One region of the Alteromonas sp. 14N.309.X.WAT.G.H12 genome, then DNA from elsewhere that is predicted to be linked to it. Evidence: predicted binding sites of a transcription regulator. Region 1 holds the regulator's gene; each other region holds the start of a gene.
The links. Region 1 encodes sigma-54, which starts transcription at its own class of promoters, with help from an activator protein. Its sites were predicted from a motif close to GTTGGCACGNNNNTNGNNT; they were not measured.
Positions count from the first base shown of each region.

Region 1 (10,585 bases):
AAAAGCTGCTGGTGCTGATGTGGAAGTCGACATCAGTGCGATTGAACCAGGGCAGTTAATTCGCGTGATGTGGCGAAGCAAACCTGTGTGGATCGTACGCAGAACACCGGAAATCCTGGAAGAACTGGCGACCCATGAAGATCATCTTCGCGATCCTAATTCAGAAGCGGAACAACAACCTACTTTTGCTAAAAATCGCTATCGGTCGTTAAAAGAAGAGTACTTAATTCTTGTTGGTATTTGTACCCATTTGGGATGCTCCCCCCAATATTTGAAAGATGGTGCTTTTGAAGAAGCAGTAGAAGGTGTTCCCAATGGCTTCTTTTGCCCTTGTCACGGCTCGAAGTTCGATATGGCAGGACGCGTGTTCCAAAGCGTACCTGCGCCGTTAAATCTTGTTGTACCACCTTATCAATTTGTTGATGACACCACCGTCATTATTGGTTCGGAAGCGGAGGCTGTATAACATGAATGCATTCTTAAATTGGATAGAAGAACGCATCCCGATGATGCGAGTGGCGAATATGCACGCCATTCAGTACCCCGCGCCCCGGAACATGAATTTCTGGTACGTGTTCGGCTTTTTGGCCACCATCGTATTAGTTAACCAAATTGTTACCGGTATCTGGTTAACGATGAACTTTAACCCCACAGCAGAAGGCGCTTTCTTCTCGGTGGAATACATCATGCGGGAAATCGACTTCGGTTGGGTTATCCGTTATATGCACAGTACGGGTGCCTCGGCATTCTTCATTGTTGTCTACGCTCACATGTTCCGTGGCATGATTTATGGGTCTTACCAGAAGCCCCGTGAATTGCTATGGGTATTTGGTATGTTTATTTACCTGGCGTTAATGGCCGAAGCTTTTATGGGCTATGTGTTACCGTGGGGACAAATGTCCTATTGGGGAGCGCAGGTTATTGTTTCGCTGTTCAGTGCGATTCCTGTTATCGGGCCTGATCTGGTGATTTGGATCCAGGGCGACTATGTTATCTCTGGCGCAACGTTGAATCGTTTCTTTGCATTACATGTCATTGCCTTGCCCTTGGTCATCGTGATCCTAGTGTTTTTGCATATTATTGCACTGCATGAAGTGGGGTCAAATAATCCTGATGGCGTGGCCATTAAACATAAAAAAGGGTCTTTGCCTGAAAGTGAAAAGACCAAGTACGAAATTCATGAATACTACACCAGCAAATATGATATCGCTGATGATGTAGTGCCTTTCTTCCCCCATATCGTGCTAAAAGACTTGGTGGCATTTTGCATCTTCTTATTTGTTTTTTGTTACATCATGTTCTTTGCCCCTGAAATGGGTGGCAAGTTTCTTGAACATCCCAACTTTGAGATTGCAAACCAGCTGAAAACGCCAGAGCACATTTTCCCTGTGTGGTACTTCACGCCTTTCTACGCCATATTGAAAGCCATACCGGATAAACTGTTCGGGGTTATCGCCATGTTTGGGGCAATTGCAGCACTGTTTGCCTTACCATGGGTGGATCGTGGTCGTGTGAAATCTTGGCGTTATCGTTGTGGCTTACACAAAGTAAACCTTTTACTTTTCGCTGCGGTGTTTGTATTCCTTGGTTATCTGGGTGGAACGCCACAGGAAAACTGGAAAATCATTGCCTCACAAATTGCCACAGTACTGTATTTTGGCTTTTTTGTGGCATTGTTCCTGTACAGCAAAAATGAACGGACTAAACCTGTACCTGCGAGGATCCCGAAATGAGAAAATTGATGTTAGTACTCACATTCCTCATCCCGGGTATGGCTTTGGCTGCCAGCGGCAGTGTGCATTTAGATAAAGCGCCCGTTGATTTAACGGATAAAGCCTCTTTGCAACGAGGTGCTAAAATCTTTATGAACTATTGTCTGGGTTGTCACGCCATGCAATATCAGCGTTATCAGCGTACTTTCCATGATTTAGGGATTCCCGATGAATTGGGACAAAAATACCTTCAGTTCACCGGTGAAAAGGTTACCGATTATATTACCCGCTCCATGCCTGAAGCGTCTGCGGCCACGTGGTTTGGTGCGGCGCCGCCGGATTTAACACTGGTTAATAGGGTGCGAGGTTCTGACTGGATCTATACTTATTTGCGCAGTTTCTATGTGGATGAAAGCCGTCCGTTTGGTGTTAATAATGCGGTTTTCAAAGATGTGGGTATGCCTCATGTACTTCAGCCGTTGCAAGGCACGCCACGCATGGCCCATGAAGAAGTGCTGGTGGACGGTGAAATGAAATCCCAATTTGTGGGTATTAAAACCGATGGCGACGGTGCGCTGACAACGGAAGAATATGATCAAGCCGTGGCGGATTTGGTGAATTTTCTTGCTTATTCAGGTGAACCTTTCCGCCTACAGTCTGAAAGTATCGGAAAGTGGGTGCTGGTATTCATCGTTGTTCTTTTCTTCTTCGTCTACTTATTGAAGAAAGAATACTGGAGAGAAGTACACTAACAGCGCATATTTTGTGTATAATACGCAAGGGGGCATTCCGCCCCCTTTTTTAGCATATGGCAAGCGACATTAGCGCTTGCGTAGTATTACTCTCGACGGAGGAAAATGAATGGCCGTAGCCGCGAATAAGCGTTCAATCATGACGTTGTTCTCAGATACCATCGACATTTACAGTCACCAGGTTCGTATTGTTTTGGCGGAAAAAGGTGTTGGTGTTGAAATAAGCTACACAGATCCCACGAATCTGCCTGAGGATTTGCTTGATTTGAACCCATACGGTACCGTGCCAACCCTCGTTGACAGAGAATTGGTTCTATATAAATCCCATATCATCATGGAGTATCTCGATGAGCGTTTTCCTCATCCGCCCCTGATGCCTGTTTATCCCGTATCGCGAGGACAAAGTCGCTTAATGATGCACCGGGTTGAGCAGGACTGGTATTCTTTAGCGAATAAAATTTTCCGTAATGAAGGTGATGTGGAAGCGGCTCGTAATGATTTACGCGAAGCCCTGTTAGCCCTAGGCCCTGTATTTGATGAAATGCCTTATTTCATGAGTGAAGAGTTTAGCTTAGTGGATTGCTACCTTGCACCACTGTTATGGCGTTTACCTGCATTGGGTATCACTCTAACCGGCAATGGTAGTAAAGAAGTTAATGCGTATATGACGCGCATCTTCTCTCGTAGCTCCTTTAAAGCCTCGTTAACGGATCAAGAACGGGAAATTCATAACCCGTTATGAGTATGATGACCCCTAATCAACCCTATCTGTTAAAAGCATTCTACGATTGGATAGTGGATAACCAGCTTACGCCCTACATTGTGGTGGATGCCACTATGGAGCGGGTTGATGTGCCTCAGGAGTTTGTAAAAGACGGTCAGATAGTACTGAATGTCTCTCCGGCAGCGTGTATGAACTTTGCTCTGGATTTGGAAGCATTGTCTTTCCAGGCTAGATTTGGTGGCCAACCTCGCCAAATTTACATCCCTTGTCATGCGGTATTAGCCGTATATGCAAGGGAGAACGGCGCAGGTACGGTGTTCTCGTTAGAAGAAGAGACCGAAAAGCCAGATTCTGCACCTAAAAGTAATAGCGATGGGGTAACACGACCATCGGGGGATACCAGTGATGGCGATTCACAAAACGCGCCGGTACCACCGAAAAAAGGTAAACCCAACCTGAAAGTCATTAAATAAAAAGTCGGCAATGCCGACTTTTTTTATGCCTTACATCAATAGTAAGGTGGCGGTGCCAAGAAAGGCAAAAATACCAACAACGTCGGTAATGGTGGTGAGAATAACACTACCGGCAAGGGCAGGATCGATTTTTAAGCGCTTCATGATAATGGGCAGTGTTGCACCGGCCAACGCCGCCGCTATCATGTTAACCAGCATAGCGAAGGCGATCACCACACCCAGTATCAAATTTTGTTTCCATACGCCAATGACCGTGGCGATAAGTAATGCCCAGATAATGCCATTTAAAAAGCCGATGGCGATTTCTTTGCTAATGAGCCAGCGGGCGTTACTGCCGTTAACGTGACCTAGGGCCATACCCCGGATCACCAATGTGAGTGTCTGATTTCCCGCAACACCGCCCATACTGGGAACAATGGTGTTTAAAATGGCCAATACGGCCAGTTGACTGAGAGTGGCTTCAAATAGATCGCTGACAGCGGCAGCCATCAGGGCCGTAACCAGATTTACGGCTAACCAAACCGAGCGTCGCTGGGTACTTTGTAAAACGGGGGCAAAGGTATCTTCTTCATCATCTAAACCGGCCATACTCATCATGGAGTGCTCCGCATCTTCTCTGATGATATCCACCACGTCATCGATGGTAATACGTCCAACTAGGCGATGATTTTCATCCACAACGGGGGCAGACAGCCAGTTGTACCTTTCAAATAGGCTGGCCACTTCACCATCAGGCATATTCACCGGCACCGCTTCGGCATCTTCATCCATGACTTCTGCCACCTTATCTTCAGGGTCGGCGGTGAGCAGTCGGGCTACCGGGACAAGGCCGACAAGGTTGTCGGTGCGGTTTACCACGTAAAAGGTGTCGGTGTTTTCTGGTAATTCACCTTTTAGCCGTATATAACGCAACACCACGTCAACGGTCACATCTGGACGCAAAGTAATGGTGTCAGTATTCATAATAAAGCCGGCGGTTTCTTCACCATACGCCAGCGCTTGCTCCGCACGATGCCTGTCTTGGGCATCCATGGATTGCAAGATACCCTGTAAGACTTCATCGGGAAGACTGCTTAGTGTTTCTGCTAAGTCATCGGTGTCCATTTCCTCTAGGGCATCGACAACTTTTTCCGGCACCATCTTACTGATAATACCGTTACGTACATCTTCGGACAGTTCTTCGAGAATATCGCCGTGAAAATCACTGTCGATAAGATCCCACAATTCATCCCGGGTTTTGGTTGGGCTGGATTCTAGGATCAGTGCCACATCGCTCGGCGGCAGCTCATGCAGCATTTTTCTTACAGACACAAATCGCCCATCACCCAAGGCGTCGTTAAGTGAGCGTAATTGACTTTGTGCTGATTTACTGTCCAATGCTTCTGCCACTGAAATCCTTTGAGAAACAATATGGAAGGGATACCTATAGGATACCCCAACAAGCAAATTCTGTCATGAATATTGATGCTGAAAATACTAGCAAAAGTGGGGGAATAGGCAGGTTAAACCTGAGGGTGTTGAAGTCTTATGATCAAGTGCGACAAATTGTTATGGTTGTCATTTATTCGTCATCATTTTGCGGTTCAATTTTTAGCCGTTCTGCTAGCAAGCGATTAAATGTCTGCATAAATTGTTGATCAACAGAATAACGACTAAACATAAAATGTACCTCTTGGCGCTGAATGTTTTCTTCACTCACCGTTATTTGAATGCCTTGCTTTTTGGCGCTGTAAGCCAAGACCTCTTTGTCATCTAAAATCAAATCCACACGACCTAAAGCGAGGGCGTTTATCCGACGTGCCACACTTTCAATATGCACCAGTTGATGGTGAAAAGGATTGGCGATATGGGATGAAAAGTACTCACCAAACCAGCCACCTGTATTGAGCGCCAGTGTTTTACCCTGTCGTAAGCGTGTGAGCAGATCTTGCTGTGCCGGTGGCGCAGAACCGCTGTTAAGGTATCCGTAACCAATGCTTTCTGTGCGATAGGGAATGGAAAAATAGTTATTTTGTGCCCGTTCCGGTGTATAAGCAGCGCCTAACACCACATCGATTTTGCCTTGGTTAACGTCATGAGCTAGGCGTTTTTCCGGTAAAACTTGGGGTATTAGGGCGTAGTTCATCTTCGAAAGAATGGATTTTAGCAACAAATAATCTTTACCCGCTGCCTGATTTTGATTTTGCAGAACAAAGTAGGGGGGCCATTCTGCACCGCCTAAATACAGGGAGTCCTGCCCATAAACCGATGACAGAGGAAGGAAAAAGAGTAACGGCACCACTAACACCATCGATAAACGATGAACAAAATACATGTTCAGATCCTTGAACTTACGCTGAGCAGTTTAGTGGTTCACTACTTAAGCAAAAGTGAGAGTAGGTTTATTTAGCAATAGAAGTGGCCGGGAAGCAATGGATCAGAGGTTTTCATGGGTTGTATGGGGAAGTATTACCGGTGAGTGACCATAATGCGGTTATTCATCTTCGTTGAATTTTTGGACAATCAAGCTTTCTACCGCATCAAGTGCCGCCTGTGCATCTGGGCCTTCTGATATAATGGTTACCTGCTCACCCTGATGACTTTCCATCATCATTAGCCCTAACACACTGTTTGCATTGGCCGTTTTATCCCCTTTTTGCAAGGTAACTTCGGCATCAAATTGATTCGCCAGTTGTACCAGTTGAGTGGCTGCCCGGGCATGTAAGCCCAGTTTGTTAACAATGGTGACAGATTTTTCTAGGCGCATCATTCTTTTTGCTCTCGATGACGTATTTGCACATCAGAATGGCTCTCCCGCAAGTTCTTAGCTAAGCATTCAGCAACGTAAACACTGCGGTGCTGGCCACCGGTGCAGCCTATGGCAACGGTCACATAGCTTCGATTGTTGCGTTCTAGATGGGGTAACCATGTGGTGATGAGGTTTTGAATTTGATAAATAAATTTGGTAACGATGGGCTGTGAACTTAAAAATACTTGCACAGGCGTGTCTAAGCCAGTGAGATGTTTTAAGTCGGGCTCCCAATGGGGATTAGGTAAGAAACGGGCATCAAACACGTAATCGGCGTCTTTAGGAATGCCATGTTTAAAGCCAAAGGATTCGATAACCAGTACTAAACGCGCGCTTTTTTTACCTAAAATGCGCTCGCGTATGAGTTCGGCAAGCTGGTGGATGCTTAAGGAATCGGTATCAATATTAAGATCTGCCCGTTCCGCAATGGGGGCAAGCAGTTCTTTTTCTGTGAGAATGGCATCGGATAAAGACTTGTTTAATTTGGCCAGTGGATGCAAACGCCGGGTTTCACTGAAGCGCTTCATCAGCATGTCTTCACTGGCATCGATATACACAATGGTAACCGTCCAAGATTCGGGCAAATAATCCAGTATTTCCACTAATTCAGCGGGATCTTTGGGCAGGTTACGAACATCGATGCTCACGGCCACTTGTTCGTATTCGTCGGCGACAGTATGGGTTAAAGCGGGAAGCAGGTTAACGGGGATATTATCAACGCAGTAATATCCCAAATCCTCTAAGGCCCGTAATGCTACAGATTTTCCCGAGCCTGAACGGCCACTTATGATGATCAGATTCACCGTGTCTCTCCTAAATCCGCAGGCAACAAATGTCCTTTTCTATAACTTACTGTAATGCGCGAATAATATCATCATTGGTTTGCGCTTTTCTGATGCTTTTTATGGTTTCTTTGTCGCTGAGTTTTCCCGCCACTGTGGCTAGGGTTTGCAAGTGACCTTCTGTTTGATCATGAGGCACTAACAGGGTGAAAAAAATATCCACAGGTTTATTGTCAATGGCATCAAAGTCTATCGCAGGTGTACTAGTGACAACAATAGCGATAACGTGATCCAACCCTTCTAGTCGACCATGGGGAAGTGCGATGCCGTTGCCAATGCCAGTACTGCCCATTCTTTCTCGGGAAAGCAGACTGCTCAGCACTGTGGCTTCGTCAATGTCAGGGTTATTTTGGGCAGCGATTCCGCTGATAATTTCCAAAATACGCTTTTTACTATTGCACTGGACCGCACATTTAGTGCGGTCCAGGCTTACGATGGCTTGAATATCCATAAGTGACGTTAATGCTTTTTAAGCTTCTCTTTGTGCTTTAATACCTGCCTATCCAGTTTATCAACCATATTGTCTATTGCGGCATACATATCCTGGTTTTCTGAAGAGGCAAACACTTCCGCGCCGCTAAGGTATACTGTAGCTTCTGCTTTTTGATTGAGTTTTTCAACATTTAATATGACGTGCACATTTGATATGTGATCAAAGTGGCGCTCTAATTTGCTGAATTTAGTATCGACATAATTACGCAAAGAGTCAGTGATCTCAACATGACGACCGGTAAGGTTGATTTGCATATTTCGTCTTCCTTATTTTAAGCAGCCCTAAATCAGGCTTTTGCGTTGGTTAGACGGTGGAATCGACAAAGATTCCCGGTATTTTGCTATTGTTCGCCGAGCTACCATAATACCTTGCTCGGCCAACAACGAAGCAATCTTACTATCGCTAAGCGGTTTACTGGGTTTTTCAGCCGCCACTAGCTTTTTAATTAATGCGCGTATTGCCGTTGATGAACATTCGCCACCTGATTCCGTTGCGACGTGGCTGGAGAAAAAGTATTTCAATTCGAAAATGCCCCGTGGGGTATGCATGTATTTTTGCGTGGTTACGCGGGAAATTGTTGATTCATGCATATCCACCATTTCTGCGACATCATTGAGCACCATTGGTTTCATCATTTCCGGTCCGTGCTCAAAAAATCCCATTTGTTGCTGTACGATACAGTTCGCCACCTTCAATAGGGTTTCGTTGCGACTTTCCAGACTCTTTATAAACCATTTCGCTTCTTGCATATGAGAGCGAATAAACTGAGAGTCGCTGCTGTTTTTCGCTTTACGGCTCATGGCCGCATACTGCTGATTAACACTTAATTTAGGTAGACTATCTGGATTAAGTTCCACCACCCATCGTCCGTTTTTCTTCGCCACAGACACATCAGGAATGACATATTCTGGTTCTTTGGTGATAAGGGCGCTACCGGGCCGTGGATTCAATGTTTGTAGTAAACGCATGGCTTCACGAAGTTGATCTTCTTTGAGCCGAGTTTTACGCATTAGTGTTCGATAATCTTTGCTACCGAGTAAATCACAATGGTTCTCCAGCAGCATTTTGGCTTCTTCCAGCCAAGGCGTCTCAGGGGCAAACTGTTTGAGTTGCACAAGCAGGCATTCCTGAGGTGAACGGGAGCCAGAGCCTATGGGATCAAACAATTGGATACGTTTTAGCACGCATTCCACTTCGTCTTCTTCCACCGGTTCTTCGGTTTCGTCACTATTAACGCTTTGCAGAATATCCTCAACGCTAACGGTGAGGTAACCACTTTCATCGATGGAGTCGATAATCGCCAAGGCGATGGCTCGGTCTATTTCTGAAAAGGGCGTCAAGCGCATTTGCCAAAGCAAATGATCCTGAATGTTCTCGGTGGTTTCTCCCTGAAAGATCTGTTCATCATCGCCACCAGAGGAGCCGGATATGCTGGTTGCCGGTGCGGAGGAAGCTGAGATATATTCATCCCAAGTACTGTCTAAGGGTAATTCTTCGGGAAGGTCGTTTTTTTCTAACGCTTCTCCAGTGTCCATACTTTCAGTGGCAGATGCCGATTCCTGAACCGTATCGTCGTTCTCTAAATTATTTTTTTCGCCAACATCGTTGTCGGTACTTTCATCCACTTCTAACAACGGGTTGGAATCCAAGGCTTCTTGAATTTCCTGTTGTAAATCAAGTGTCGACAACTGCAATAATTTGATCGCCTGCTGTAACTGCGGCGTCATTGTAAGTTGTTGGCTAAATTTTAACTGTAACGATGGTTTCATCTACGTCTTATATAACTCTATCAAGGGATACCCAGTATGGGTCACGATTAACCGAATCCGATATCCTAACTATAGCCTGAATTGCTCTCCCAGGTATACATCACGAACCTTTTGATTACTTAATACTTGTTCCGCGGTACCCTGCGCAATGAGCTCGCCATGACTGACGATATAGGCTTCTTCACAAACATCAAGGGTTTCTCGAACATTGTGATCCGTAATAAGGATTCCTATACCTCTGTCACGTAAATGCTGAATAATCTTCTTTATATCATTCACTGAAATTGGATCAACACCAGCGAAGGGCTCATCCAACAAAATAAATTGTGGGTTAGCAGCGAGTGCTCGTGCAATCTCCACCCGACGGCGCTCTCCGCCGGATAAACTCATACCCGTACTATTACGTATATGGTTGATATTAAATTCATCAAGTAGTGAATCCGCTTCGGCTTCACGTTGTTCTTTTTTCAAATCTTTGCGGGTTTGCAGAATCGCCATGATATTCTCATGAACGGTGAGTTTACGGAATATGGATGCTTCTTGTGGTAAGTATCCAATGCCTCTGCGTGCCCTTTCATGCATGGGTTGGTGCGTCAACTCCTGGTCATCGATTTTGATTTTTCCTTTGTCTAAAGGAACCAGCCCCACAATCATATAGAAGGTGGTGGTTTTCCCCGCGCCATTGGGCCCTAACAAGCCCACAATTTGGCCCGTTGATACTGACAAGCTGACATCCCGTACAACCTGGCGGGATTTGTACGATTTAGCTAAATGGGATGCAGACAACGTAGCCATTATTGATTATCTTCCTTGTTATCTTCGTCATTATCATCGTGCTGTCTTTTGCTCTCAATGGTATCGGGTCTAAACACGGTAGTCACGCGTCCTGAAGCGCTTTCGGCCCCCCCGGTGGCAAGTAATTGTTCTTTGCCCATATCATAAGTGATGCTGTCTCCTTGCACCACGCTAGTGTCTTGCTGAATTTGGGCATTGCCGTTCAATGAAATCATTTGTTTTGCCACTTCGTAACGG
Region 1 is NZ_JBAHZB010000010.1:36-10,620, reverse strand. Features, by position in the region: gene petA (ubiquinol-cytochrome c reductase iron-sulfur subunit) at 1-466, shown strand, start outside; gene V5298_RS05585 (cytochrome b) at 468-1,733, shown strand; gene V5298_RS05580 (cytochrome c1) at 1,730-2,464, shown strand; gene sspA (stringent starvation protein SspA) at 2,574-3,206, shown strand; gene V5298_RS05570 (ClpXP protease specificity-enhancing factor) at 3,212-3,661, shown strand; gene mgtE (magnesium transporter) at 3,692-5,050, opposite strand; gene V5298_RS05560 (substrate-binding periplasmic protein) at 5,223-5,975, opposite strand; gene V5298_RS05555 (HPr family phosphocarrier protein) at 6,135-6,410, opposite strand; gene rapZ (RNase adapter RapZ) at 6,407-7,252, opposite strand; gene ptsN (PTS IIA-like nitrogen regulatory protein PtsN) at 7,299-7,742, opposite strand; gene hpf (ribosome hibernation promoting factor) at 7,751-8,038, opposite strand; gene V5298_RS05535 (RNA polymerase factor sigma-54) at 8,066-9,553, opposite strand; gene lptB (LPS export ABC transporter ATP-binding protein) at 9,623-10,348, opposite strand; partial or broken gene V5298_RS05525 (LptA/OstA family protein) at 10,348-10,585, opposite strand, start outside.

Region 2 (10,585 bases), on a different contig from region 1:
CAGCCATCGTAGTGTACGCTGAACTTATCCGCTATTTTTAGCAGGATATCCGTGTCTTTATCCAGCAAGGTGCGGTCAAGCTTACGCTCAGCAACGGCATCGAAACAAAATACCGTGCCGCCATCATCCAGCATGAGCTCTTCTGCGTCAGAAACTTCAAATCCGGCTTTAAAGGCTTCCACAGCCGCTTTTTCCAATATATCGAAGTCGGTGCTAGCAAGGTGATGCTCTATGGTGTAGTCGGCATCCGCTTGACTGCCGTCTTCAAGCAACGCATCAATGGTTTCCTGATTAAACGCGTACCATTCTTCCCGTTCGTCAAATTGATTCATTTTATTTACCTGACAAGTGTTGATAGGCGTAGTGTAATTTACTGATCAGTAGGATGCTATCTATTTGCCGCATCTTCGGCGGCCACTTCCTGATTTAGTTGTTCAAATTTGGCGATCATCCTTTCGCGGAAAAAATGGGTCCATTGCTTAATTGAACGGCTGTCGTCAAGGACTATCGGCGCATCAAGATCCACATAAACCGTGCCGTTATTCCACCGGTTCCACCGCACTTTTTCGTGCAGATTACTGGCCGTAACCATGACCACAGGTTCATTGACGTCTTGTGCCAGCCTGAAGGCCCCGGACTTGAACGGCAAAATACCGCGTCCGTAACTTCGAGTACCTTCAGGAAATACCCAAACAGAGGTGCCTTTCTGACGAATTTTCTCCCCTGCTATCAACAGTGTATCTCTGGCTTTGCCGGTGTTTTTTCTGTCGATCATGATATTCCCGGAAAGCCAGTAAATCTGTCCAAACACCGGGATCCACTTCAAGCTCTTTTTGCCAATGGTAACGACTCCGGGTAATGCGGCCTTACAAATGGTAATAAGATCATAACTGTTTTGATGGTTGGCAATAAAAATATAGGGCGTGTTAGGATCGATTTTTTCACTTTTTCTTATGACCACCTTTAGCCCAAGAATTTTCGCCATTAACGCGTATTTCTGGCCGGCAACGTAGACGTTGTCTTTGTGAAATGGCCGCATGATACAGACAATAAAGATATAAATATTGATAAAAATGAATGCAAAAAAAAGTGCAAAAATGCGGAGAATGGCTAACACACGAGATCCTATTGACTATTTTGCGCGAAGTATACGGTATCTTACCTTAATCAGATGTCCGATCAGTCATTCTTTGTGCAATTGAAGCAAAGAATCCTCGCGGACAATAGCGAATCAGGCAACGAGGTGATATAACTTTAAAGATGAGTTTGAAGCGGTAGCACAGAATGCAGATTTTTACGCCAGAGGAGCTCGAAGACGATATTCTTAGCGAGCTTATGGAAGAAATTAATGAGTTGTATGAAGCCAGTGAACAGACGCTGATTGAGCTTGAACTTCGTCCAGAAGATAACGAGCTTCAACGTAGCCTGTTTCGCTCAATTCATACAATAAAAGGGGATTTAGGATTAGTTAACTTTACGCCAATGATCCCCTTGCTCCAGCATGTTGAGGATTTATTAGATTTTTTACGCAAGGGGCAAATTCACTACACCAGCACCATGAGTGATCTGGTGCTGCTAACCATGGATCAAGTAAAAAGCTTTGTCCAAAAGGTGATGAACGACGGTCAGGCAAGTTACGATGTCCATCTTCATGAGCAGTTAGTGGAAGCCATTTCCCGTATATCGCCTCAAAACCATGCCGATCATGAGCAGTTGCTCACTGAAGCCGTTAAACTACTGAATCCGGCGCTGGGAAATAACGAAGCGCAAAATACCGGCGAGCAGGAGAGTCTTGGGTCTGGACCACCAGCGACGGTGGCAAATACGGGGATCTTAAAAACCGTCAGTGGTGATAAACGCGAGGATATGGTGTTTTTCAGAGACCTTATGCAAACCATTGAGCATCGGTCGAATTATTGGGCGGGACGTGGCGATCGTATTGCCAAATTGGCTTTGTATATTAATCATGAAGCAGGAAGCCCGATTGATGATGATCAGCTGTCGGTGGCCTGTTACGTTCATGATTTCGGTATGGCATTTATGCCCTTGTCATTACTGAATAAAACCGAACCCTTTGCTCAGGCAGAATTTAATCTTATGCGATCCCATGTTTATAAAAGCGCCCGCTTGCTGGAGCATTTAGAACATTGGAATCTGGCACGCAAAATCGTCATGCAACATCATGAACGTGTCGATGGCAGCGGGTATCCATTGGGACTAAAAGACGAGGATATTTGTGATGGCGCGAAATTACTGGCCATTTTGGATACCTTTGATGCCATGACCCATTCCAGAGCGCATCATCCAGATAAACGTATGTCTAAAAAGCAGGCGGTTATTGCCCTTAACCGCGATGCGGAAGGGCAATTTTGTAGTAAGTGGGTGCGCCATTTTAATTTGGTGATGACCCGCCTGTTAACGCAAACAGCCTAAGACACGCCGTGTGCCGTAAGAGGTTACGGCACCGGAGAAACAGACCGGACTAAAGACTCTGATTAATCGTTGATGTCCAGTTCTTTGAGTTTCCGAGTTAGGGTGTTGCGCCCCCATCCCAGACGTTTAGCCGCATCCTGTTTATGACCGTGGGTATAATGAAGTGCGCGCTCCAGTAAGATCTTTTCAAAGGTGAGCATGGCATCATTGAGAATATTAAAATGTCCTTCCTGTAGCTGCTTGTCAGTCCATTTTGCCAGCAGTTCAGGCCAATCACCGCTACTGGTCGTGCCGGACTTTTCAGTGACGTTTTCTGAGTGGATCTCTGGGGGTAAATCACTGGGTAACACTTCTTGCCCGCTGGCCATTACCGTTAGCCAGCGACAAACGTTCTCTAATTGCCTTACGTTACCGGGCCAGGCAAGCTGAGATATCAGCTTTTCAGCTTCTTTGCTTAAAAGTTTCGATTCCACATCCAGTTCTTTTGCCGCAGATCGTAAGAAATGCCGTGCCAAAAGAGGAATATCTTCCCTGCGTTCAGCCAAAGAAGGGATATGAATTCGGATAACGTTTAGGCGATGAAATAAATCTTCCCGGAACTTGCCTTCTGCTACGCGTTTTTCTAGATTCTGGTGGGTGGCTGCAATGATGCGCACATCGACGGTAACCGACTGATGGCCGCCTACCCGATAGAATTGTCCGTCTGCCAATACCCGCAATAGGCGTGTTTGCACATCTAGCGGCATATCACCAATCTCATCGAGAAATAAGGTGCCACCGTTCGCCTGCTCAAAGCGACCCTGACGGGCGGTTTGGGCACCGGTAAATGCGCCTTTTTCGTGACCGAAGAGTTCTGATTCAACAAGGTCCGCGGGTATGGCGGCCATATTTAGCGCGATAAAGGGGTTGGATGAGCGCGGACTATGCCGGTGCAAGGCATGGGCAACCAGTTCCTTGCCGGTACCGGATTGACCATTTATTAGCACGCTGATAGAGGAGCGGGATAATCGGCCGATGGCTCGAAACACTTCCTGCATGGCGGGCGCCTCACCGATGATTTCGGTGGGGGTGTCATCTTGGGGTACCTGATTCTGCCGAGATTGTTCTCTTGCGTGAGCTAGGGCACGTTGTACCAGGGTTACGGCTTCGTCAATATCAAAAGGCTTAGGTAAGTACTCAAAAGCGCCACTTTGATATGCGTTCACCGCACTGTCTAAATCGGAATGTGCTGTCATAATGATCACAGGAATTACGGGATCAATATTATGCACTTCATTCAGTAACGTCATGCCATCCATTTGTGGCATGCGAATATCTGAGACGATAACTTCCGGGCTTTGACCACTGTTAAGTTGCAACAGCAAGTCTTCAGGGTTCTCAAAACTTAAACAACCTATATTCGCTGTTTGTAACGCTTTTTGGAGTACCCAGCGAATGGAGCTGTCGTCATCTACAATCCATACGGATTCATTATTCATTGTCCGACTCCTTTCTTGGGATAGGGAGATAAAGCGTAAATTCGGTATGTCCAGGATGGCTTTCCACTTCTATTTTACCGCCGTGGTGGTTAATTAATGTTTGTGCAATCGACAAGCCTAGTCCGCTACCGTTTTGTTTGCTGCTAACCATGGGGTAGAACAAGGTATCTCTGATTTCCGCAGGGATACCGGGGCCATTGTCTATAATCTGAATTTTGGCGACTAAAGAATGGCGCTTCCCTAGGATGGTCATTTGTCTGTCGATACGGGTGACAAGACGGATTTGAGGTGAGGGCGTTTTGGCTTCAGTCAGTGCTTGCACACTATTCCTCAATATATTGAGTACCGATTGTTGGATCATGTCCTGATCAACCCGCAAATCCGGAATACTCGGGTCGTAATCACGAATAATGGTAATCGGGTTATCCGAATCAACGCGCATGAGACTACGTACTTTTTCCAGCGCTTGATGAAGATTGCTCCATTCAAGACGGGGCAGGGAATTAGGTCCTAGTAAGCGGTCGACCAAATTTCTCAGGCGATCAGATTGGTCGATAATCATTTGCGTAAATTCAGTATGGGCTGGATTGGTGAGTTCTTTTTCCAGCAACTGTGCCGCGCCACGGATCCCACCTAAAGGATTTTTAATCTCATGGGCTAGGCCTCGGATTAATTCTCGGGCGGCATCGTGTTGGGCGTTTTGCTGGTTTTCCCGGGAGATACGGCGTTGCTGATCAATACGGCGTACTTCAAACATTAGCTTTGGACCGTCATCGGTCTGCAAATTTGTCACCGTAAGATCGGACAAGACGTTACGTCCGTCTTTGAAGCATAAACGCATATCGTTTTCGGTAAAATCTTCACCACGACGAATAGCGGCCCGTAGCCGTGCGCTATTAATTGCGTTTGGCGCAAAAAACTCAGAAAGTTTGTGTCCGGATAATTGTTTTACGCCCGTTTCGAACAGGGCTTCACCTGCGTGATTCGCATAAACAATTTGTAATTGTTCGTTTACCATTACTAACGCAGTATTTAAATTATTTAATAAATGGTTTGTTTCAAACTCGGTAGCAAGCATGCCGAGCGGCTCCCCTTTGCACTGATATGGTGCATTATAGATTACTGTGCTCGATCAGCGAAGATTCAAGTTAAATAATTATTTTATATGAACCCCTATGGTGCGTGGCATGCGCCACCATAGATCGCTAATTGGCGTTAATTAACACTGATGCGTGATGCAAATACAGTGTTTGTTGAGGAGACGATGCAAGAGTCTTGCCTTTATTATCGATGAGATCCACACGGTAAGAGTGAGCGCCACGATCGATATCGCTAAGCTTAAAAATGCCGCTACTATTGGTCCAGTTGGTTTGGTCATCGAAGGTTAATTGATAGCGACCTTTATAGGTGGGTGAAGCGGTGGCTTTGATTATCACTGTGCCTAGATTATTGCGTACTGTGGCTTCTGGCTCCGGTGAGGTAATGGAAACCTCATAGATTACCTTTTGCTTTTTAGTTTGTTGAGACTGGAGAGGCTTTTGGGTGGGGGTGGGGGCAGCCACGTTTTGCGTGTTACTGTCTAAAACAACCGGTTCTGCCCCTTCCTGTGGGGTATCGGTATAAAGTACGGTGCCATCTGGTTTTACAATCTTATAAATCGTTTGCGCAGATAAAAGAGACGAAACAAACCAGAGTAACAGCAACCGTTTTTTCATGAGCGATGCTTCCTTTGTTTTTTTTCAGTTTAGCAAAGTCAAGGACAAAAAAAAGCCCGCATTAATCGCGGGCTTATAATGATAAATTATCAATATCTGGGTAGCGAAGATTAAACGCTGTAGTACATGTCAAATTCAACAGGGTGCGTAGACATGGCTAGTTTTGTTACTTCTTCAGATTTCAGCTCGATGTATGCATCGATCATATCGTCAGTCATAACGCCACCGGCTTTCAGGAAGTCACGGTCGCTATCAAGGGCTTCCAGCGCCATTTCAAGAGAACTCGCTACAGTGGGGATCTCTTTGGCTTCTTCTGGCGGTAAGTCGTACAAGTCTTTATCCATGGCATCGCCAGGGTGGATCTTATTCTGGATACCGTCAAGGCCAGCCATAAGCATTGCAGTGAATGCCAAGTATGGGTTAGCTGTTGGGTCAGGGAAGCGTACTTCGATACGACGAGCTTTGTCGCTCGTCACATAAGGAATACGGATAGACGCTGAACGGTTACGTGCAGAGTAAGCCAACATAACAGGCGCTTCAAACCCAGGTACAAGACGCTTATATGAGTTTGTTGACGCATTGGTAAAGGCGTTGATCGCACGAGCGTGCTTGATAATACCACCAATGTAGAACAAGGCTTCTTCTGAAAGGCCTGCATATTTGTCACCCGCAAAGATGTTCTTACCATCTTTAGCAATAGATTGGTGAACGTGCATACCTGAACCATTATCGCCTACTAGCGGCTTAGGCATGAAGGTCGCTGTTTGTCCGTAGGCATGAGCCACGTTATGAACAACATACTTATAAATTTGGATTTCATCCGCTTTCGACACCAAGGTATTGAATGCCGCTGCAATTTCGTTTTGACCCGCAGTTGCTACTTCATGGTGATGCGCTTCAATAACTAAGCCCATCTCTTCCATTACCAAACACATGGCGGCACGAATATCATGTGCAGAATCAACAGGAGGTACTGGGAAGTAACCGCCTTTTACGCCAGGACGGTGAGCCAGGTTTCCGCCTTCAAAGTCGGCACCTGAATTCCATTTTGCTTCTGCAGAATCAATCTTGAAGAAAGAGCCTGCCATATCAGTGTGGAATTTAACGTCATCGAACAAGAAGAATTCAGGCTCTGGACCAACGTAACAAACGTCACCGATGCCTGTGGATTTCAAATACTCTTCTGCACGACGGGCTACTGAGCGAGGGTCACGCTCGTAGCCTTCCAAGGTGGTTGGTTCCACGATGTCACAGCGAATATTAACTTGGGCTTCCTCAGCAAATGGGTCGAGTACTGCTGTGGATGCATCAGGCATCAGAATCATGTCAGACTCGTTAATGCCCTTCCAGCCAGAAATAGAAGAGCCGTCAAACATTTTACCTTCTTCAAAGAATTCATCATCGATCAGGTTAGCGGGAATCGATACGTGTTGCTCTTTACCTTTCGTGTCGGTAAAACGCAAATCCACAAATTTCGCTTCGCTTTCTTTGATCAGCTCTAATGTCTTTTCTACTGACATCGTGTCCTCCGGATTTAATTAGCATAAAAAGTGGGGTGAACAATTTCACTCCAAAATAATTAAAAAATTGTGAAGCGATATTCGTGCCATAAAGTAGCTTCACGTAATTACGTGGGCTAGCTGGAAACGGCAAAGAAACGGGGCATATTAAATGCACCAAATGTGTGCGAAATTGACTCATAATGGTGCACCGAATCTGCATGATCGTGCTTCACTGCTTAGCCTAGAGCATTCTATAAAGTGATACCAGCATAACCGACATTTTGAGCTTAATCGCGTGAGAGATGAGAGAATTACCTTTTAAGTGGTGGGTTTTCATTGGGAGGCGAAAAGAGCACTAGTTCCAGGATGCCCGCTTCAGCATTTTTTACCTTATGCTTAACTCAGTCGCAACACGATAAACACGATAGGTCGTAACAAGAATGGGTTTGTAAGAATAAAAAATGCGAAACGTAATATTAAAAGCTAAACTAGTAATAGAACGCTAACCAACGTATACTCGCGCCTAATTTTTATACCTAAGCGGATTTAGGCAGCCTAAAAACATCAAATTAGGCACCCGATTAGGCACCCAAAATCTAAATTGGCACCCAATGAACAGCATAAAACCTCATACAATCAAGAATTTACGTAATATCGCAATAATAGCTCACGTTGACCACGGCAAAACGACGCTTGTTGATAAATTGCTTCAGCAATCCGGCACACTCGAAAGTCGTGGCGAAGCCCAAGAGCGGGTAATGGACTCCAACGACATCGAGAAAGAACGCGGTATTACTATTTTGGCAAAAAATACTGCCATTAACTGGAACGATTATAGAATCAATATCGTAGATACTCCTGGACACGCTGATTTCGGTGGTGAAGTAGAACGTGTTATGTCCATGGCCGATTCTGTATTGCTATTGGTTGATGCTCAAGAAGGCCCCATGCCGCAAACCCGTTTTGTGACACAAAAAGCCTTCGCTCAAGGTCTTAAGCCTATTGTGGTTATTAACAAAATCGATAAGCCGGGAGCCCGTCCAGACTGGGTAATGGATCAGGTTTTTGATTTGTTTGATAACTTAGGTGCCACCGATGACCAATTGGATTTTCAGGTTGTTTATGCCTCGGCATTAAACGGCTGGGCATCAATGGACTCAGACACCCAAGGCGAAGATATGACGCCGTTGTTTGAAACCATTGTTGAACAGGTTGCTGCTCCGGATGCCGATGCTTCTGGTCCGTTCCAAATGCAAATTTCACAGCTGGATTATAATTCCTACGTAGGTGTTATTGGTGTAGGTCGTGTTAGCCGTGGTAGCGTGAAAATGAATCAGCAAGTCACCGTTGTGACTGCTGATGGCAAAACGCGCAACGGTAAAGTGGGTCAGGTCTTGGGTTATCTTGGTCTTGATCGCCATGAAGTGGATTCTGCCAATGCCGGCGACATTATTGCGGTTACCGGTCTGGGTGAACTGAAAATTTCTGATACCATTTGTGATGTTAACACTATCGAAGCCTTGCCTCCCCTGTCTGTGGATGAGCCAACGGTTACCATGACCTTCCAGGTCAATACCTCGCCATTCGCGGGTAAAGAAGGTAAATACGTGACGTCCAGAAATATCCTGGAACGCTTAAATGATGAATTGATTCACAACGTGGCACTGCGGGTTGAGGAAACTGAAGATCCGGATAAATTCCGCGTTTCTGGCCGAGGTGAATTGCACCTGGGTATCCTGATTGAAAATATGCGTCGAGAAGGTTACGAGTTGGCAGTATCTCGTCCAGAAGTTATTCTCAAAGACGTTGATGGCGAATTACAAGAACCCTTTGAGACATTGACTATCGACTGTGAAGAAGCGCATCAGGGTTCCATTATGGAACAACTGGGTCTGCGTAAAGCAGAGTTAACCGATATGTCACCGGATGGCAAGGGACGTATTCGTATGGACTTTACTATTCCAAGTCGTGGTTTGATTGGTTTCCAAACTGACTTTATGACCATGACTTCAGGATCGGGCTTGCTCTATCATACGTTTGATCATTATGGTCCCCACAAAGGCGGCGTAATCGGTAAGCGTAAAAATGGTGTACTTATCGCTAATGCCAATGGTAAAGCGTTAACCAATGCATTGTTTAACCTGCAAGAACGGGGTCGCTTGTTTATTGGTCACGGTGTTGAAGTATACGAAGGCATGATCATCGGTATTCACAGCCGGGATAACGACCTGACCGTTAACGCCCTCAAAGGTAAGCAGTTAACCAACGTACGTGCGTCGGGTACAGATGAAGCCCAGACCTTGGTACCACCGGTTAAAATGACCTTGGAACAAGCATTGGAATTTATTGATGATGATGAATTAGTAGAAGTCACGCCAAAAAGCATTCGAATTCGTAAGAAATTACTTACCGAAAACGAACGCAAGCGTGCTTCACGAGGCAAGTAGCAGATATAAAATGAAAAAAGCGCCAGTTTGGCGCTTTTTTTTTGATTAAAACAAAGTGGTAATTCGCCGATAAGGGATTATCCTTGTTAATGGTACAGTGCAGTTAAGTCGGGGTAGTTGGCAGTATGAGTAAGTATTCTATTGTTGTCATTGATGATGATACGGTGACGTTGGATATTGTTACTTATGCCTTGGAAGATGCATTGGATACCACCGTGTATGCATTTAATCGTAGCGAAATGGCCCGAGAATTTCTCCTCAATAACGCCTCAGATAAACTGTCATTGATTATCAGTGACCAGAATATGCCCCAGTATGATGGACTTACTTTACTCAGGGATTGCCGTCATGCAGGGATAGCAACGCCATTTATTTTACTCACTGCCGATGCAACCCGAGATACGGTCATCGCCGCTAAAAAAGGTGGGGCTACTCAGTTTCTCGCCAAACCCTTTGTGAGTGATGACTTGGTTGATAAGGTAAAATCTCTGCTCATTTAGGTTCCTGCTCTAGTCAACTAACAGCCTTTTCGATTACACTGGCATTTAGTGTGTAAAACACCCTCCATATCTTTTCTTTTTCACCGTAATCACAGGATATTTTCAGTGTCTTTTAATTTTGATGATACGCCATCCCGCCAGGGGACTTATTCTTTCAAATGGCAAAAGTACGATGGACAGGACATCATTCCTGCCTGGGTTGCTGATACCGAATTTCGTTGCGCACCGCCCATTCTCGACGCATTGGCGGCGAAAGTGGAGCATGGCAATCTAGGTTATGTGTTGCCTGCCCAGTATCAGCCCGCCATAAAAGCGGTACAACGTTGGCTTAAAGACAAGCATAACTGGGATATAGATACTGACTGGTTGGTATGGACTCCGGGTGTCGTTCCCGCGTTTAATATTGCCTGTAAAGCCTATTGTGAACCTGGCGATAAGGTGATGGTGCAAACGCCTAATTATCCGCCGTTACTGGCTGCGCCTAAAATTAATGGTTTAGAGCGTGTGGAT
Region 2 is NZ_JBAHZB010000014.1:15,611-26,195, reverse strand. Features, by position in the region: gene rraB (ribonuclease E inhibitor RraB) at 1-332, opposite strand, end outside; gene V5298_RS06780 (1-acylglycerol-3-phosphate O-acyltransferase) at 389-1,117, opposite strand; gene V5298_RS06775 (HD domain-containing phosphohydrolase) at 1,285-2,433, shown strand; gene glnG (nitrogen regulation protein NR(I)) at 2,496-3,911, opposite strand; gene glnL (nitrogen regulation protein NR(II)) at 3,904-4,989, opposite strand; gene V5298_RS06760 (DUF4124 domain-containing protein) at 5,117-5,626, opposite strand; gene glnA (glutamate--ammonia ligase) at 5,737-7,146, opposite strand; gene typA (translational GTPase TypA) at 7,740-9,575, shown strand; gene V5298_RS06745 (response regulator) at 9,701-10,075, shown strand; gene V5298_RS06740 (PatB family C-S lyase) at 10,181-10,585, shown strand, end outside.
Region 2: a site for sigma-54 is predicted at 7,219-7,237, ahead of glnA (glutamate--ammonia ligase). Genes of this name have one in related genera too.

Region 3 (10,585 bases), on a different contig from region 1:
TTATCAATCGGCCTATGAAAAATTGTTTTACACGAACATTTGATTTTTCAGTTCATGAACTTCCTTCCGTTATTTTCAATCTTACCGCTGACGGCGTGATGTTAACGGATTTACAGCGAATAATTATCGACGTGAATCCTGTATTTGAACAAATAACCGGTTATACCCGAAGTGATATTATTGGTAAAACACCCAGAGTCTTATCCTCTGGCGTGCACAACCCTGAGTTTTATCAGGCCATGAATGAAACGCTCAAGCAACAAGGTTACTGGTGTGGCGATATATGGAATAGAAAAAAAGATGGCACCATCTATCTGGAAAATCTATCCATTACCGCCATCAATGATCCAGACAATGAACCCGCGTTTTATTTGGCGATGTTACGGGATATCACCAAGCAGAATTTATATAAAGAAAAATTACGCAATGAGTCTCTTTACGACCCGTTAACCCAACTACCTAACAGAAAATTACTTGCCGAAAAGCTGCAAAGTGCAATACATCACGCAAATCAAAACAATAAGCAAATCGCCGTCTACTTCCTTGATTTAGATGCATTTAAAGCCATCAATGACTCCATAGGCCATAATGCGGGTGATAAAGTACTTACAGAAGTCTCCAAAAACCTTGCTCAATGCTTACGAGATGATGACCACATCGCCCGAGTCGGAGGTGACGAATTCGCCGGGGTAATTTCTAACCTTGAAAACCATTCAGATTGCTTTCCTATTTTGCATAGAATATTACGGGCAGCATCACAACCGCTAAAAATCAATGACCGCTTAGTTTCACTATCTGCCAGTATTGGCGTGACTTTCTATCCTCAGCAATCTCCCCTAGAAGGCGAACAACTATTGCGACAGGCTGATGTTGCAATGTATGAGGCCAAACAAAGCGGAAAGAATGTGGTTAAACTCTATGACGAAATTGATGCCTCGAAAGAACGAAAAAATAAGCAGGTTCTTGATGAAATATCTTTAGCAATAAAACAAAATCAATTAATTCTGCTCTATCAACCTAAAATAAATATGCAAACCGGTGAGTGTATTGGTGTCGAAGCATTAATACGATGGCAGCATCCCCATCGAGGATTACTCTCGCCTAATCGATTCATACCGTTAATTGAAGAACACGCATTATCCATTGACTTAGGTTACTGGGTCATTGAAAACGCCCTCAAGCAAATATCTCAATGGCAGTCTCTTGGTTTCTCCATACCAGTAAGTGTAAATATAACCAGCAAGCATATTCATCAAGATGATTTTTTAGCCAATTTAAAGCAACTACTGAGCGTTTATCCTCATGTTACCCCCCAATTTCTGGAACTTGAAATTGTAGAAAGTTCTGTTTTATACGATGTAGATCGCGTTGCGGACGTGATACAGCAGTGCAATGAGTTGGGAGTAGCGGTTTCTCTGGATGATTTTGGTTCTGGCTATTCATCACTTTCATACCTTAGAAAGTTGCCTGTCTCGAAGTTAAAAATTGATCGTAGTTTTACCAGCAACATACAAAAAAACACCGCAGATTTAAGCATCATTGAAGCCGTTATGGCATTGGCCAACGCCTTCAATTGTGAAGTTATAGCGGAAGGTATAGAAAATGAGGAGCAAGGCTTATTACTGTTAAAACTTGGCTGTAACAAGGCTCAAGGCTATTTCATTAGCAAACCCACAACCAGCGAACAAATTATCAAATGGCTTGAGCAAAAAATGACGGTTGGTAGCTGGAGACAACAAATTAAACTGGAAGATGAAGCCTTACTCCTTACCTATGCCATTGTTGAACACCGTGGTTGGCTAGAAAAATAAAATTATTCTTACTTAATATAAACGTGTCGCTACCAAAACTCGACCATAGTCAATGCCTTTTTACTGTTTGGTATAACCGTTTAGCAAACATCATGCAAAATAAAAACTGTGATACTTTTGTGATAAATCCCCCCTATTGTTAGGATATTTACTTCATAAACTGTGCTTACTTAATCAAGGAGACAGTTATGAAACTCAAACAAACAGCAAAATCATTGGCCATTATCTCTACCTTATTATCAGCCGCTCAAGTTAACGCCGCGGATCTGGATATTACCCTTGTAAACCTCACCCACTCAATTTCTTTTACCCCAGTACTGGTTGCTGCCCACGGTGAAGACACATCCTTATTTACCCTGGGTGAAGCCGCAAGCTTGTCATTACAAAAAATGGCAGAGGGTGGTGACACATCAGGACTAAAATCCGATGTCACCGCTGTCGGTGGCGTTAACCTAGATCTTACCGATGCCCCGACATTAGCGGGTGTGACGTCCATGGGTTCTATTGATACAGGCAGCAACGAATACTTATCCCTCACCGCTATGTTATTACCTACAAATGACGGTTTTGTGGGCTTAGACAGCTGGCACATCCCCACCGAAGCCGGTACCTATACCATTATGCTTAATGGTTATGATGCGGGAACTGAAGTGAATGACGAAATCGTCAATGGTGGCGGCGAAGTGGGTGTGGCGGGTATTCCAGCCGATCCAAGTGGTAATGCAGGAAGTGGAGGTACAGGGGCAAGCTTCAACGAAGGCAATACTACTGTTCATATTCACCCAGGCAATATTGGCGATACGGATGCAAACGGCGGTTTCTCTGACTTAGACAGTACAGTACACAGATGGTTAAACCCTGTGGCTAAGCTGGTCATTACCGTTAACTAAGGGAAGATTAGGCATGAAAAAAATTCAAACATTTAAACTTGTCGGATTAATCGCAATGACGGCTATCTTGTCAGCCTGTGATTTAGATGGCAACGACCACGCTAGTGCTGACGACACGGTTGAGCCAATCGAAACACCTCAAACCTATGTCTATGAAGTGACCCTGACGAATATCACGCAAGGGCAAATGATTTCACCACCGGCAGTGATTACCCATGCCGCTGGCGTGAAGTTATGGGAAGCAGGCGAACCGGCAAGTGTCGCTTTAGAAATGCTCGCCGAAAGCGGCGATAGCAGCGAACTCGTCGCCCTACCCGACGTTGAGCACAGCGTGGCAAGCGAAACGGGTCTTGCGCCTGGTGAATCCCAAACACTGACACTGGAACTCAGTGACACCGACTCCATGAGCCTTAGTTTGGCGGTAATGCTAGGTATTACCAATGATGCTTTTACCGGCGTGACCGATTTAGATATTAGTGGTCTAGAACTGAATGAAAGCTATCAACAATCCTTAATGGCCTACGATGCCGGCACGGAAGAAAATGATGAAATTGCTGTGCCTGGTATTGGCGGCGAAGGCTTCAATGCTAGCCGTGAAGGTGACGTGGACCGAGTCGCTGTTCATGCCGGTATACTCACCGAACTTGAGTTAGCCACCTCGCTTTTACTACCCGAACACAAATTTGATAATCCAACCGCCCAATTAATTATCACTCGGGTGCAATAAAATAGTCATTGAACCGCTCTTATCTATATACCTTATAGATAGGAGTGGTTACTTCAATGACCAATAAGATTTTATTAGTTGAAGATAGTCGGGACATTGCCAATATTATTTCCATCAATTTATCGATGATGAATTATCAGGTTGTGGTCTTTCACGATGGCACTGAGGCCTACAAACAGTTAAATCATCACTATGATCTGGCCATTTTAGACATCACACTTCCAGGTACCGATGGACTTAAATTATGCAAGCGATTGCGTCAATTACAACCGGATATCCCGATAATCATGTTAACTGCGAAAACCTCGGAATTAGATGTGGTGAAAGGCTTAGAAAATGGCGCAGATGATTACTTAACAAAACCGTTTTCGGTGTTGGAATTACAAGCCAGAGTTAAAGCCCATCTTCGGCGCAACCAAGGAAAGGAGCCACTTGAGGCCGCAAGTAAACAAGTGTTAACTTTCGGCGAATTGACCATCGACCCTAATCTCTATCAAATACAGCTTAGCGATTCGGTTTTAGAATGCACCGCAAAAGAATTTGAGTTGCTGTATTTCTTAGCGCAGCAACCCCAACGGGTTTTTAGTCGAGAGGAATTACTCCACAGTATTTGGGGATGCCGTCGTGAAGGCTCTGCCCATACCGTCAATTCTACGGTGAACCGCCTTCGTTCGAAACTCGAAGCAGACCCCGCTAACCCACTTTGGTTAAAGACCGTTTGGGGTGTTGGCTATAAATTTTCCTATTAAAAGACATTATAAAATCGAGATTACTCATGTTCCGAACACTCGCCAGCCAACTTACCCTCGCTATCAGTGCTTTATTCATTATTGCTGCCTTTGTTTTGTTTCAGTGGTATTTACATAGCAGTGAAAAATTTGCCGATGAGGTAGAGCAAGTTTTACATCGAGATTTGGCGGCTCATATCGTTCACGATAACCCCCAATTGGAAAGCGGGATCATTGATACCGAAAGCTTAGTGTCGGCGTTTCATACTAAAATGCTACTGGGACCGGAATGGGAGTTTTATGCCCTTGATACTAAGGGTAAAGTGCTGGCCTACTCTGCGCCGGAAGGTGCGGTTAAACTTAACAGCGTGGATCTAAAACCGATAGATGATTACCTTAATGGAAGCCACTTTCCTGTTTACGGAGACGATCCAAGAGCACTCGGATCGCAAAAAATATTCTCGGTGACCCCCATTATCAGTGCGGCATCATCCCAAATCCAAGGTTATCTGTACGTGATTATTGGCGGCCAAAAACGTGATTCAGCCACCGCTTTACTCACCGGTAGTAAGGTAATAAAAGACAGTGCTTTTATACTTGGCATGGCGATTTTATTTGGCATTATCGCCATGTTATTGGTGGTAATAATTATTACTAAACCCCTTAAAAAGCTAAGCCAACGCACCCTTGAATATGTCAAAAACGACTTTGCCAACCTAGATACCACATCAAACAGTTGGTTAAAAAGCAAAGAGATTCAAGACTTAGAGTTAAGCTTTATTTCATCAGCGCAGCATATTAATAAGCAACTCAACCAAATAAAAAATACCGAGCAGTTGCGACGAGAATTGCTATCTCATATTTCCCATGATTTCAAAACGCCCATGACCGGCCTTAACGGCTATTTAGAAACCTGGTTAATAACCCCCGAAGAACAGCGCAAGCCGGAGCTCGTGCATCTTGCCTATCAAAACAGTCTGCAAATCAATCAACTGGTGGATCAACTTTTTGAGTTAGCTCGGTTAGAAAGTGGCGATATTCAGTTTATCCCCGAGCCGGTAAATGTGGTAGAGCTCGCCTACGATGTGATGCAGCGCCTTCGTTTTCAAGCAGAACAGCAACAGGTTCAACTTCGCGTCATCGCCGAGACCGAGCACGGGATTGTGGCCTATGCCGATATCAGTAAATTAGAGCGAGTATTGGTGAACCTCATTGATAATGCCATTCGTCATACCCAAGCGAGCGGCATGGTGAAAATTGAAATCAATGATTATCAAGACAAAGTGGCCATGAGCATTATTGATAACGGGCGCGGTATTCATCAAAATGAACTCGAAGCCATCTTTGAACCTAAATATCAGGCCTCTAATAGCCAAGCAAACATTGCCAATGCAGGGCTAGGATTATCCATTGTAAAACGATTACTGGACATACATAAAAGTGTGATCCGCGTCACCAGTCAACCAGGAAAAGGCAGCCGTTTTACCTTTGAACTGGCAAAAGCGGCATTGTGAAATACGATGAAGTGATACCCGATAAAATGCACCATATTTGCCACCTTACCACTTGTGTATTGAGCGCCCAAAAGCGCAAGAGTATGTATACAATGGAAATGACACACCATGCACACTATTACCTTTTACGACGCAGTCCTAATATCGCAAGACCAAGGGTAAGTAACACGAATGAGTTGGGGGCTGGCACTGAAACACTGACATTCTGGTAAAAATCCACTTCATCGGTAAACGTCCATGGCCCATCTAAGGAAAATTCCAAGTTCAGTACAAAATAGCGGGCTGTTTGATTGAGTGCAGATAAAGTTAAGTCGCCGTGAACCAGATTATTCGCTGTATTTTCAGGTACGTAAAGGGAGTGAAAGGGGGTGCCCCAAGTCACACCATCCACACTTGTGCCCACACTAATGGATGGAAATACCACATCGTTCAGTCGGTCCTGTACCGTCCCCACAATAATTTCATTTACCATGGTAAGCGCACCAAAATCAAACACGATATAGACGCTATCATCTGTCCAACCTAACCATTCATAAGCATTACCATTACCTAAATCGGCTTGCCAAATATGCGTCCCATATAAACCATCAATCAGTTGGCTACCCGTTTCATCGTGATAACAATACGAACCGCAATCTGTGGCTTGCAGAACACTGTAGCTCAGCGGGTTAATTTCAACGAGCGCTCCATTCGCCCCCATCGCCCAAGGAAACAAAAATAACACGACATACTTAAAATACTTATTCATAACAACTCAATTTATACTGACATTTCTTTTACATATGCCAAATACGAGCCATTTTTAACTATATGTTTAAAATGAATTTATTTTATTTAAATGCAAGTCATGTAAAAAATATCGACAGTATTGCGATAAGCATCACCTTGTGAATTACAGGAACTAGCGCCTTCCCAAACGCTATGCAATACTTCACCGGATACACAACGATTAACAAGAGCAGTACGTGGTTTATTTAGTTGCAGTTACAGTATTATGGGCGTTTTCCTTTTCCTTAATTGGGGAATATTTAGCCGGTGAGGTGGACAGTTATTTTTCGGTACTCACCCGTATTTTACTTGCTGCCTTGGTATTTTTACCCTTTCTTAAGCCCCGTATGCTAAGTATAAAACAAAAAGTCACTCTTGCTGGGCTGGGCGCTTTGCAGCTCGGTATGATGTACATCTTTTTTTATCATTCCTTTTTGTATCTAACCGTACCTGAAGTATTGCTTTTCACCATCTTCACCCCGCTTTACGTAGCTATACTTAACGATGCCCTGTTTAATCGGTTTACGCCCTTTCACCTCGTCTGTGCACTGCTCGCCACTGCAGGGGCGGCCATTATTCGCTTTCAGGGTATCAATGAAGATTTCTGGCAAGGCTTTCTTATAGTACAAGGCGCTAACCTTTGTTTTGCTTTTGGTCAGGTCGGGTATAAAAAGCTGGCCTCTTCCTTTCACTCAAACCTAACCTACCACAATGTTTTTGCCTGGTTTTATCTTGGCGCCCTCGCCATTGCCCTGCCCGCCTTTGTTATATTTGGCAATAGCCAACAATTGCCCCACACAAGTACTCAATGGGGTGTACTCCTATGGCTTGGCGCAGTGGCATCGGGCTTAGGTTACTATTTTTGGAATGCAGGGGCACTTAGGGTTTCTGCGGGTACCCTGGCCATTATGAACAATGCATTAATCCCGGCTGGATTGGTGGTAAACCTCATGCTTTGGTAAAAAGACACCCATTATGGTCGACTGGCTTTAGGGGGAACTATCATCGTGATTGCACTGTGGTTGTCCCAAAGGCACGAGAAAAAGAAAACAACACACGAAGCGAAAACGTAAAAACCATCAATGCCATAGAAAAACAGAGCGCAATACCCATTAAGTGCGCTGATAACAGCTATGCATTTCGTAATCTTTTCTGGGACCTTTAACTTGCCAGGTAGAGGACCACTGCGGCCAGGTTTCAAAACCGTAACTGACTTTGTAATGGTCATCACCGCATAGGTGTTCCCCATTGGGCTGGGCGGCACTAAAGGAATGAAAATAGCGAATATCGTCAAATAACACATCAAACTGATTCGTCGAGGACTGCTGCCAAATGTAGCTGCGCTCGGCCTGTAAAACCTTTCCATGGGGCCCCGAGACCTGCCCTGACTCATGGTAAAGCAAAGCCTCGTCCCGCCAGCTGAAACTCGCCTTGCCTGCAAACAAAAAGGTATCGCCGCTGCGCTGCACAATGGTACGAGAAAGTTGCCAAAGACCCACAAAGTCCTCTAGGCATGACGGCAATGGTTTTTGTGGTTTTGCATTGACGGGCAACGCTGGGGGTGTCGACGAGCCTTTAATCACTACAGTTAGTACTTACAAATGACGATAGTATGGGATATAAGGGCATAGCCCCAGCAATTCAATAGCCTAAGGCTACACAGAAAAACATCACACAATGGTCTGTACTCACCTGCCAGCCTGTCATTTAGAGGGAAAGCCCTGCTAGCTCCACAACACAAAGAGGGCCGCTAGGCCGATTAACAGTAAGCCGACAATTTCATGGCTAGCCACCCGCTTTTTAAGCCAAAATACGGAAATAAGCATGGTTAACAACACTTCTATTTGACCTAACGTTTTCACATACGCGACGTCATTTAAGGTCATGGCAGTAAACCAGCATATGGAGCCTGTACAACTGACAAAACTGGTGGCCGTGGTGAGTTTTAGGCTATGACCGAGTTGTTTAATGGTGTTAGGGCGACGAAACCCAATGTAGCTGCACAACAGTAGGGTTTGGATACAAAGGATCCATAGCAGGGTCCAGGCTGCACTGTGGTAGCTGGGTAACGGCAATAGATGACTTAATTCCCGTACAAATAACGACGTAAAGGCAAAGCAGGAACCACATGTCAGACCAATCAGGGCGGTCGATAGACTAACACTACCTCCCCGTCTAAATCCGCTCAGCACAAACACCGCGATGGTACCGATAATAATGCCTAGCCATCCTAGCAGCGTCAGCACGCTACCAAAAAACAAGGTACCAAATACGCCTGCCACCAACGCTTCACTTTTTGCTAAGCCTGCCCCTATGGCAAAATTCTTTTGTTTAAACAGGATCACCATCAGTGATGTCGCTGCGATTTGCAAAAGTGCCGCTGCCAGCGCGATAAGGACATATTTTACGCTAAAATGGGGGACGTCTGCCGGTTCAAAATAGTACAGTATTAATAGGTAAAATAGCGCCATGGGCGGCGCAAACAAAAAGCGGGATAAGGTAACCCCCGAAGTACTGACACTCTGGCTTAACTGGCTTTGAAAGGCATTACGCAAGGTTTGAAACACCACGGCGAATACAGTAAATACGGCCCAACTCAAAATAACTCCAACTTAACGATAAACAGACAAAAGCACGAATGACTCTTGGCTGAAGGCTAAAATTCACAAGTGGCAATCCTTCGATGCGGCTCAATAAATGATTGTTTATCCGTCCGCTCTACTGGCACACGCAGACTGCAATAAACGTTAAGCATAGCGCTTGGCCGCTAGGGCTTCACGCTGTTGCTGAGCAAGCAACTGGGCTAAGGCATTTGCCACATAGTCGATATGCTGTGCCGCCAGTGTCATGGCATGCTCGGTGTCACCGGCTATCACCGCCTTGCCTAGTGCTAGGTGCTGTTCCAATAGCGTTTGAGCACAATGACGCTGGTGTAATATTTCACTGCGACTGAAAAACATACCACTGCGATTTAAGCTATACAGGGAGGCCATCATATGGATCAGCGTGCGGTTATGACTGGCGTGTACAATGGCCATGTGCAACTGGGCATCTAATTCTAAGGCCTGAGACAGATCGCCTTGTTCATCAGCCCGTACCATCTCATCAAGAATGGTCTGAATGCCTTGTTTATCTTCAGCGGTGGCCCGCGCACTGGCCAGCTGGGCAGCGAACACTTCCTGACTTTTACGGTATTCAAGGTGATCCTGAATAGCCCGGGGATGACGACAATATAACGCTATCAAGGCCGGCGTCATCACATCGCCACTCAAGGGAGCCACCACCGCTCCACTCCCCGGATGAATTTCTAACAACCCACGCTCTTCTAAAATACGTAATGCTTCACGCAATTTCGGCCGCGACACCCCTAATTGTTCCGCCAGTATACGTTCAGCGGGCAATTGCATACCACTGCGTAAAATACCGTCGAGAATATAGTTTTCCAGTTGTTCCACCACCGCTTCAGATAACGAATGTTGTTGCACCGATTCAAAGATTTCGGTGGGGCATTTCGTTTGTGATTCATTGGCGATAGATGTGGCTGATTTCATAAAAACTCGGGCAAACAGGGAGATCAATAGAATGATGGCAAGTTTACCTGTGCTTCCCAAATAAGAGTAGCTTTTTGTGGTAAATAAAATTGACCAAATATAATCGGTAAAGTATGTTTACCAAAACCATACAACAATAAGCCCCATTATGAGACTCAAAGATTGCCACAATTATCATGACTTTCGGAAACTAGCCAAACGTCGCTTACCCAGCCCAATTTTTAACTATATTGATGGCGGCGCAGACGATGAAACCACTCAACGACGCAACAGCGACAGCTTTGAGGCTTGCGATCTTGTACCCAATGTATTGCGGGGAGTAAAAGACATCGATTTGTCGGTGACCGTCATGGGGCAGAAACTGGCCATGCCTTTGTATTGTTCTCCTACTGCTTTACAGCGCCTTTTCCACCATCAAGGCGAGCGAGCTGTAGCTGCTGCTGCGGCTAAGCATGGCACCATGTTTGGCGTATCGTCTTTAGGTACAGTCAGTCTGGAAGAGTTACGTAGAAAACACGACAATCCCCAAGTTTACCAATTTTACTTCCACAAAGATCGGGGGCTCAACAGTGCTATGATGCAACGGGCAAAAGAAG
Region 3 is NZ_JBAHZB010000041.1:6,069-16,653, reverse strand. Features, by position in the region: gene V5298_RS11850 (putative bifunctional diguanylate cyclase/phosphodiesterase) at 15-1,811, shown strand; gene V5298_RS11845 (spondin domain-containing protein) at 2,000-2,701, shown strand; gene V5298_RS11840 (spondin domain-containing protein) at 2,715-3,428, shown strand; gene V5298_RS11835 (response regulator transcription factor) at 3,485-4,177, shown strand; gene V5298_RS11830 (HAMP domain-containing sensor histidine kinase) at 4,204-5,670, shown strand; gene V5298_RS11825 (PEP-CTERM sorting domain-containing protein) at 5,789-6,418, opposite strand; partial or broken gene V5298_RS11820 (EamA family transporter) at 6,636-7,511, shown strand; gene V5298_RS11815 (DUF6314 family protein) at 7,551-7,937, opposite strand; gene V5298_RS11810 (EamA family transporter) at 8,163-9,038, opposite strand; gene V5298_RS11805 (FadR/GntR family transcriptional regulator) at 9,186-9,989, opposite strand; gene V5298_RS11800 (alpha-hydroxy acid oxidase) at 10,138-10,585, shown strand, end outside.
Region 3: a site for sigma-54 is predicted at 6,453-6,471, ahead of V5298_RS11825 (PEP-CTERM sorting domain-containing protein). Genes of this name have one in related genera too.